Regions from separate parts of the Bradyrhizobium sp. 41S5 genome, predicted to be linked through region 2. Evidence: riboswitches for the same ligand, from Rfam matches in the RefSeq annotation. Region 2 holds a riboswitch; the other holds the start of a gene.
What was found. A riboswitch is a leader RNA that binds a small molecule or an ion and turns the genes downstream of it on or off. The one in region 2 is predicted to bind S-adenosylmethionine.
Positions count from the first base shown of each region.

Region 1: another riboswitch for S-adenosylmethionine. It lies ahead of HAP47_RS38210 (O-succinylhomoserine sulfhydrylase); the one in region 2 lies ahead of metX (homoserine O-acetyltransferase MetX).

Region 1 covers NZ_CP083721.1:7,969,841-7,974,254, forward strand. Annotated here, with positions in the region: gene HAP47_RS38200 (methyl-accepting chemotaxis protein) at 1-843, shown strand, start outside; gene HAP47_RS38205 (2'-deoxycytidine 5'-triphosphate deaminase) at 912-1,970, opposite strand; SAM riboswitch at 2,142-2,221, shown strand; gene HAP47_RS38210 (O-succinylhomoserine sulfhydrylase) at 2,298-3,506, shown strand; gene HAP47_RS38215 (SDR family NAD(P)-dependent oxidoreductase) at 3,743-4,414, opposite strand, start outside.
Region 2 covers NZ_CP083721.1:1,289,724-1,294,137, reverse strand. Annotated here, with positions in the region: gene metW (methionine biosynthesis protein MetW) at 178-855, opposite strand; gene metX (homoserine O-acetyltransferase MetX) at 852-2,057, opposite strand; SAM riboswitch at 2,142-2,221, opposite strand; gene HAP47_RS06095 (chorismate mutase) at 2,408-3,271, shown strand; gene hisC (histidinol-phosphate transaminase) at 3,311-4,408, shown strand.

The sequences.
Region 1 (4,414 bases), 1.8 Mb from region 2:
CAGCAGCTGCACCAGCTGGCCGCAGAGTTCGAGAACGCCGTCGGGGAGATCATCGAGACCGTGTCGTCCTCGTCACAGGAGCTGGAGGCGTCTGCCGCCAGCCTGACTTCGACGGCGACCCGCTCGCAAGGCCTCGCCAGCGACGTTGCATCCGCCTCCGAGGAGGCGTCCGCAAACGTGCAGTCGGTTGCATCGGCGACCGAGGAAATGAGCTCGTCGGTCGGCGAAATCAGCCGGCAGGTCCAGGAATCCGCGAGGATCGCCGGCGAGGCCGTCGACCGCGCGCGCTCAACCTCGGAACTTGCGGCGGAATTGTCTTCCGCAGCCGGGCGCATCGGCGACGTCATCGAGCTCATCAACACGATTGCCTCCCAGACCAACCTGCTCGCGCTCAACGCAACGATCGAGGCCGCGCGCGCCGGTGATGCCGGGCGCGGCTTTGCCGTCGTCGCATCCGAGGTCAAGCAACTGGCGGAGCAGACCGCCAAGGCGACCGGCGACATCGGCGTCCAGATCGCCAGCATCCAGAGCGCCTCAAAGCAATCGGTTCAGGCGATCGAGGGTGTGAGCGACATCATCAGCCGGCTGTCCGAGATCTCGGCGACGATCGCATCCGCGGTCGAAGAGCAGACGGCAGCCACCCAGGAGATCTCGCGCAACGTCCAGCAGGCGGCGCAAGGAACGCATCACGTCAGCGCGAGCGTCAGTGAGGTCCGCCACGGTGCATCGGAGACCGGCGCCGCATCATCGCAGGTGCTCGCATCGGCGCGGACGCTGGCCACCGAGAGCACACGGCTCAAGGATGAAGTCGGGAAATTCCTGTCGACGGTCAGGGTGGCCTAAGCCGGGCCGCGGATCGAACCATCGCGCGGGCTGCGAGACGACGCGGCGGCGGCCGGCGGCCCGCGAAATTACACGCGAAAATGCTTGGAGAGCTTCAGGCCCTGCGCCTGGTAGTTCGAGCCGATGCGCTGGCCATAGAGCGCGTCGGGACGCTCGAGCATGCGTTCATAAACGAGGCGGCCGACGATCTGGCCATGCTCGAGAATGAACGGCACCTCACGCGAGCGCACTTCGAGAACGGCGCGCGCGCCCTTGCCGCCGGCGCCTGCATAGCCGAAGCCGGGATCGAAGAAGCCGGCATAGTGGACGCGGAATTCGCCGACCAGCGGATCGAACGGCACCATCTCCGCGGCGTAGTCCGGCGGCACCTGCACCGCCTCTTTCGAAGCCAGGATGTAGAACTCGCCGGGATCGAGGATGAGGCTGCCGTCGGGCCGCGCCTTGATCGGCTCCCAGAATTCTTCGACCGAATAGCCGCCGCGGCGATCGACATCGACCACGCCGGTGTGACGCTTGGCGCGATAGCCGACGAAGCCGCCCGAGTTCTCGCCGGAGAGATCAACCGACAGCGCGACGCCATGGACGAGATCGGCATTGTCGGCATCGACCAGCCGCTCGGCGGCATGCAGCGCGTCGAGCTCATCGGCGGTCAAGGTCGCCTCGCCGATCCGGAAGCGGACCTGGCTGAGCCGCGAGCCCTCGCGCAGCAGCACGGGAAACGTCTTCGGGCTGATCTCGGCATAGAGCGGACCGTGATAGCCGGCGCCGATCATGTCGAAGCGGCGGGTGCCGTCAGCGATCACGCGGGTGAAGACGTCGAGCCGTCCGGTCGAGCTCTTCGGGTTGGCCGCGGCCACGATCTCCGGCGGCAGCGCCAGGCTTTCCAGCAGCGGGACGATGTAGACGCAATTGGTCTCCAGCACCGCGCCGTCGGAGAGATCGATCTCGTGCAACTTCAGCTGGTCGATCCGCTCCGCGACCGTGGCATCGGGCCCGGGCAGGAAGCTGGCGCGGACGCGGTAGGCGATGTCGCCGAGGCGAAGATCGAGGCTTGCCGGCTGGATCTGGCTCTCGACAAAGTCGTAGGCGGGCAGAATGAGGCCGGCCTCCGCCATCTCCGCAATCATGCGGTCAGGCAGGATTCCGTTGGATTCGTCTTCCAGCGTGAACGACACGGCGCGGTCCCTCGGGATGGCCCAAAAATCATACTCTGAACGGCCACCAAGCCCCAAAATATGGGCTTTTACGGGTTATCCGATGACCGTCTTGACGGAAAGGGCGCGAGGGAATATCAGCTGCACTTATCCCGTGGTGATTTGAGCCGGCCGGCTTGCAGCCACGTTAAATAAGTCGCTAAACAGGCCGGGGACAGTGTGATCCCGGCTTGTGGAGGTTGCTCCAGGCCGGTTTTTTTGTGGCCCTTTTCCGAGGGAAATGGCCACTTCGGAGGTCACATGTCTGAATCCAAGTCTTCTGAATCCAAGTCTACTGCCCACCTTCGTCCCGAAACCCGCCTCGTCCACGGCGGCACGCTCCGCTCGCAATTCGGGGAGACGTCGGAAGGGCTGTTTCTGACCCAGGGCTACGTCTACGACACCGCCGAGCAATGCGAGGCGCGCTTCAAGGGCCAGGATCCCGGCTTCATCTATTCGCGCTATTCCAATCCGACCATTGCGATGTTCGAGCGCCGCATGATCGAGCTCGAGGGCGCGGAAGCCGCGCGCTCGACCGCGACCGGCATGGCCGCGGTAACGACCGCGATCCTCGCACCGCTGAAGGCCGGCGATCACGTGGTGGCGTCGAAGGCCCTGTTCGGCTCCTGCCTCTACGTGGTGCAGGACCTGCTGCCGCGCTACGGCATCGAGACGACGCTGGTCGACGGTCTCGATCTCGACCAGTGGCAGCGCGCATTGCGGCCGAACACCAAAACCTTCTTCCTGGAGAGCCCGACCAATCCGACGCTCGACGTGCTCGACATCGGAGCGATCGCAGAGATCGCGCATAGCGGCGGCGCCCGCCTGATCGTCGACAATGTGTTCGCGACGCCGATCTGGCAGAGCCCGCTGTCGCTCGGCGCCGACGTCGTGGTCTATTCCGCGACCAAGCATATCGACGGCCAGGGCCGCTGCCTCGGCGGCGTCATCCTGTCGTCGGAAGCCTTCATCGCCGAGCACATCCATAATTTCATGCGCCAGACCGGTCCGTCGCTGTCTCCGTTCAACGCCTGGGTGCTGTTGAAGGGACTCGAGACGCTCAGCGTCCGCGTCCGCGCGCAGACCGAGAACGCGGCCAAGATCGCCGAGGCGCTGGCGAAGCATCCGAAGATCACGCGGCTGGTCTATCCCGGCCGCCCCGATCATCCGCAGGCCGAGACAGTGAAGAAGCAGATGGGCGCCGGCTCGACGCTGGTCGGCTTCGAGGTGAAGGACGGCAAGGCCGGCGCCTTCCGCTGCCTCAACGCGCTGAAGATCTCGCGCATTTCCAACAATCTCGGCGATGCCAAGAGCCTGGTCACGCATCCCGCGACCACGACGCATCAGCGCCTGGCGCCGGAGGCCCGCGCCGAGCTCGGCATCAGCGAAGGTTTTATTCGCTTCTCGGCCGGGCTCGAGCACCCTGACGACCTGATCGAGGATCTTGAGCGCGCGCTCGAGCAGGTTTGAGACTGGGGTAGAAGCGCCAAATGGGCTGCGCTCCCTCTCCCGCAAGCCGTCGTCCCTGCGAAAGCAGGGACCCATAACCACAGGGTCGAGTTGTTAGAGCAGGCTGTGGCCACAGCGTGCATAAGCAATGCTGAGCGATGGTTATGGGTCCCTGCTTTCGCTGGGACGACACTGATTCTGCGGTGGCTGGCTCGCGCCGGCATATTCCGCAAGCGGGAGAGGCGAAGGAACAGCCGTTACGTCGCAGCCGTCGTCACGCCGCCGTCGACCACGATGGTCTGGCCGGTCATGAAGGTCGAGGCATCGGAGGCGAGATAGGCCACCGCGCCCGCGATCTCGTCGGGCTCGCCGATGCGGCGGAGCGGCGTCGACGCGGTGCGGCGCTTCAGATTGTCCGGATCCTCCCACAGCGCGCGGGCGAAATCGGTCTTCACCAGGCCCGGCGCCACGCAATTGACCCGCACGCCCTTCGGGCCCCATTCGCCGGCGAGGCTGCGGCACAGCGCAAAGTCCGCCGCCTTGGAGATGCCGTAGGCGCCGATCACGGTCGAGCCGCGCAGGCCGCCGATCGAGGAGATGATGACGACCGAGCCCTTGCCGCGTTCGGCCATCTGCGGGATCGCCAGCGCGGAAAGCCAGATGTTGCTCTTGACGTTCGAGCCCATGATCTTGTCGAAGGCCTCGTCCGTGATGTCGAGCAGCGGGCCGTAATAGGGATTGACCGCGGCGTTGCAGACCAGGATGTCGATCTTGCCGTAGTGCTTGATCGTGCCGGAGATCAGTCCCTCGACTTCCGCGCGGCGCGCGATGTTGCAGGGGATGACGAGCGCGTCACCGCCCGCCTTCTTGATGCCGTCGGCGACTTCCTGGCAGGCATCCGCCTTGCGCGAGGAGATCACGACCTTGGC
Region 2 (4,414 bases):
ACGGCGAGCGCGAACAGGAAAGCTGTACATCGGCAACCCAATCCTGTCATGGCCGACGATCTGCATCAGCGGAGCTTCCATGTGTTCCTTTGAAGGGTTGAGCATCGGCCGCGGGCCGCTGCGGTGCGCGATACGATGTCGCAGGTGGCGGCGCCGGGTCGACACGTCACATGGCTGTCACTTGGTCTTGTCGCTCGCCTTGCTACCCCGGCTGAGCAGGAACACGCCCTGTTCGCCGAACATGTTCCACACCCACCAGGGCAGGTTGAGCGGCACCGGGCGGCCGTAGAGATCGAGCGCCACCGCGCGCTCCATCTTGACGTTGATCTCCTCGCAGAGCTGCACGAAATCCTTGATGGTGCAGAAATGGATGTTGGCGGTGTCGTACCAGCTCGCCGGCAGATTCTCGGTCCGCGGCATGTGGCCGCCGATCAGGAGCTGCAGCCTCATTTTCCAGAACCCGAAATTCGGGAACGAGACGATCGCGCGATGGCCGATCCGCAGCAGGTTCTCCAGCACCACCTTCGGCTGCCGCGTCGCCTGCAAGGTCTGCGACAGGATCACGTAGTCGAAGGCGTCATCGGGATAGTTGACGAGGTCGGTGTCGGCGTCACCCTGCACCACCGCGAGACCCTTGGCGACGCAGCCATTGACGCCCTCGCGCGACAGCTCGATGCCGCGGCCGTCGATGCCGCGGCTCTCCAGCAATTGCAGCAGCTCGCCGTCGCCGCAGCCGACGTCGAGCACGCGCGAGCCCGGCCGCACCATGTCGGCGACCAGCAGATGATCAGTGCGATAGCCGCCGGTCCGCTCCGGCGCGACGCCCGGCAAGGGCAAGGTTTGCTGCATGCTCATGACTGGCCGTTGTCCCTCAATCCGCGGGCCTTGCCTGCGGCCTGCAGGAAGGCGCGGGAGATCTCGAGGAATTCCGGCACGTCGAGCAGGAACGCGTCATGGCCGCGATCGGTCTCGATCTCGGCGAACGACACCCGTGCGCTCGACGCGTTCAGCGCATGCACCAAGGCACGCGATTCCGAGGTCGGAAACAGCCAGTCGCTGGTGAACGACACCACGCAGAACCGCGTCTTGATGCCGGTGAACGCTTTCGCAAGCACGCCATTGTGGTCGGCGGCAATGTCGAAATAGTCCATCGCGCGCGTGAGATACAGATAGCTGTTGGCGTCGAAGCGCTCGACAAAGGACGAGCCCTGGTAGCGCAGATAGCTCTCGACCTGGAAATCCGCATCGAACGAGAAGGTCGGCAGCTCGCGGTCCTGCATCCGTCGCCCGAACTTGCGGTGCAGCGCGGCGTCCGAGAGATAGGTGATGTGCGCCGCCATCCGCGCCACCGCCAGTCCACGATGCGGATGCGTGTCCTCGTCGACATAGCGGCCGCCGCGCCAGTCCGGATCGGCCATCACGGCCTGGCGGCCGAGCTCGTGGAACGCGATGTTCTGCGCCGAGTGCCGCGTCGAGCAGGCGATCGCGAGCGTCGAGAACACGCGCTCGGGATAGGCCGCGGTCCATTGCAGCACCTGCATGCCGCCCATCGAGCCGCCGACCACGCAGAACAGCGTCGCAATGCCGAGGCGATCGATCAGCATCGCCTGCGCGCGCACCATGTCGGGGATCGTGATGATCGGGAAATCGAGCCCCCACACCTTGCCGGTCGCAGGGTTCAGCGACGCAGGGCCAGTCGAGCCCATGCAGCCGCCGATCACGTTGGAGCAGATGATGAAGTATTGTTCGGGATCGATCGGCTTGCCGGCGCCGACCATGGTGTCCCACCAGCCGGGCTTGCCGGTGACGGGATGGGTGTTGTTGACGTGCTGATCGCCGGTCAGCGCGTGGCAGATCAGGATCGTGTTGGACCTGTCAGCATTGAGCTGGCCATAGGTCTGATAGGCGATCTGGAACGGCGCAAGATCGACGCCGCAATCGAGCTTCAGCGGCTGATCCATGCCGAACTTCGCCACCAATGACGACGGGTGATCGGCCTCATGGGCGCGATCATCGCTCGGGGTTTGCGGGCTCGGTATCGGACGCACGTTGCTCATCTAGGCGACCCTGCCCTCGCGTGGGAGGGCTCGAACAGAAAATCAGGCCATAAAAAACCCGGCCTGAACAAGGTTCGGCCGGGAGCTGATCTGTCCCCGGCCTGTTTAGCGAGTTGTTTAACGTGGCTGCAAGCCGGCCGGCTCAAATGACCACGGAGTGCAGCGAACCTAGTCCCCAGGCCCCCCGTCGTCAAGGCGGCCCGCGAACCTCCCCTTGCCGGGCGCCAATGGTTAACCGAATGCGCAAGGCACGCCTGCGACGTTTCTCTTTGCTTTCGCTGGCCGTCTTTCCTAATCAGGGACCCTGTCTGGCACGGCATCGGGCCGCCCGGACGACAAGGTTTGAGAGCATGTCCAACCCACCCCCGTCGCCGCCCTCGCTGCAGGAGCTGCGCAAGGAGATCGACGCGATCGACGAGCAGGTTCACCGCCTGCTGATGGCGCGCGGCGACATCATCGACCGCCTGATCCAGGTCAAGAAGACCCAGGAGGTCGGCTCGGCGTTCCGCCCGGCGCGCGAGGCCAGCATGATGCGCGAACTCGTGCAGCGCCATCGCGGCATCCTGCCGCTCGACACCATCGAGAGCATCTGGCGCGTCATCATCTCGACCTTCACCTATGTGCAGGCGCCGTTCGCCGTGCATGCCGATGTTTCCGTGGGCGAGTCCGCAATGCGCGACTCGGCGCGGTTTCACTTCGGCTTCGTGGTGCCTTACGTGTCGCATTTCAGCGCCCAGGCCGCGGTCGAGGCGGCGGCGAAGTCGAAGGGCGACCTCGCGCTGGTCTCCGCGATCGCGAGCCGCACGCCGTGGTGGAATGCGCTCGAAGCCGATGGCGCGCCGAAGATCATCGCACGGCTGCCGTTCCTCGAACGCGCCGACCATCCCGCCGCGTTGCCGGTGTTCGTGATCTCGCGGGTCGCCGACGACGCCATGGTGACCGAGGTGCAGACCTGGAGCGTGCGCGTCTCCGGCTGGAACGCCGATGTCGCCCGCGCCCTGGCGCCGCTCGCCGAGATCGTCGCGGTCCCCGACACCGCGTTCGACGGCGCGGCCCTGCTGGTGTCGGTCACCGGGCAAGACCTGACCAACAAGGGTTTCGAGAAGATCAAGCTCGCCTTGATCGAGGCCGGCGCCTCGGTGCGCTCTTCGGCCCTCGTCGGCAGCCACGCAACGCGCTATACGGTGCCCTCTAACGGATCGGCCAGGACCTGAAGTAAGAGCCGGCCGCCCGTAGTATATCCGGAGTTGATGATGTCCCGCCCCGTGCCGAATCCCGGCATCCTCGATATTGCGCCCTACACGCCCGGCAAGAGCCCGGTGCCGGAACCGGGGCGCAAGGTGTTCAAGCTGTCCGCCAACGAGACGCCGTTCGGTCCGTCTCCGAAGGCGATCGCGGCCTACAAGGGCGCGGCTGACCATCTCGAGGACTATCCGGAGGGCACCTCGCGCGTGCTGCGCGAGGCGATCGGCCGCGCCTATGGGCTCGATCCGGACCGCATCATCTGCGGCGCCGGCTCCGATGAGATCCTCAATTTGCTCGCGCACACCTATCTCGCGCCCGGCGATGAGGCGATCTCGACCACCCATGGCTTCCTGGTCTACCCGATCGCCACGATGGCGAACGGCGCCAAGAACGTGATTGCGGCCGAGAGCAATTTCACGGCCGACGTCGATGCCATCCTCAAGGTGGTGACGCCGCGCACGAAACTGGTCTGGCTCGCCAACCCGAACAATCCGACCGGCACCTATATCCCGTTCGACGAGGTCAAGCGGCTGCGGGCTGAACTCCCGTCGCATGTGCTGCTGGTGCTCGACGCCGCCTATGCCGACTATGTCTCGCGCAACGACTACGAGCTTGGCATCGAGCTGGTCGCAACCACGGACAACACGGTGGTGACGCACACCTTCTCGAAGATCCATGGCCTGGCCGCGCTGCGGGTCGGCTGGATGTTCGGCCCGGCGCATATCGTCGATGCCTGCAACCGCATCCGCGGTCCGTTCAACGTCACGACGCCGGCGATGCTGGCCGCGGTGGCGGCGATCGAGGACACTGCGCATGTGCAGATGTCGCGGACGCACACCGAACAGTGGCGCAACTGGCTGACCGAGGAGATCGGCAAGCTCAGGCTCAAGGTGACGCCGAGCGTCGCCAATTTCGTGCTGATCCACTTCCCGGCCGACAAGGGCAGGACCGCCGCGGAAGCCGACGCCTATCTCACCCGGCGCGGCCTCGTGCTGCGCGCGCTCAACAATTACAAGCTGCCGCATGCGCTGCGCATGACCATTGGCACCGAGGAAGCCAACCGCCTCGTGGTCGAGGGCCTGCGCGACTTCCTGGCTGGAAAGTGAACACCG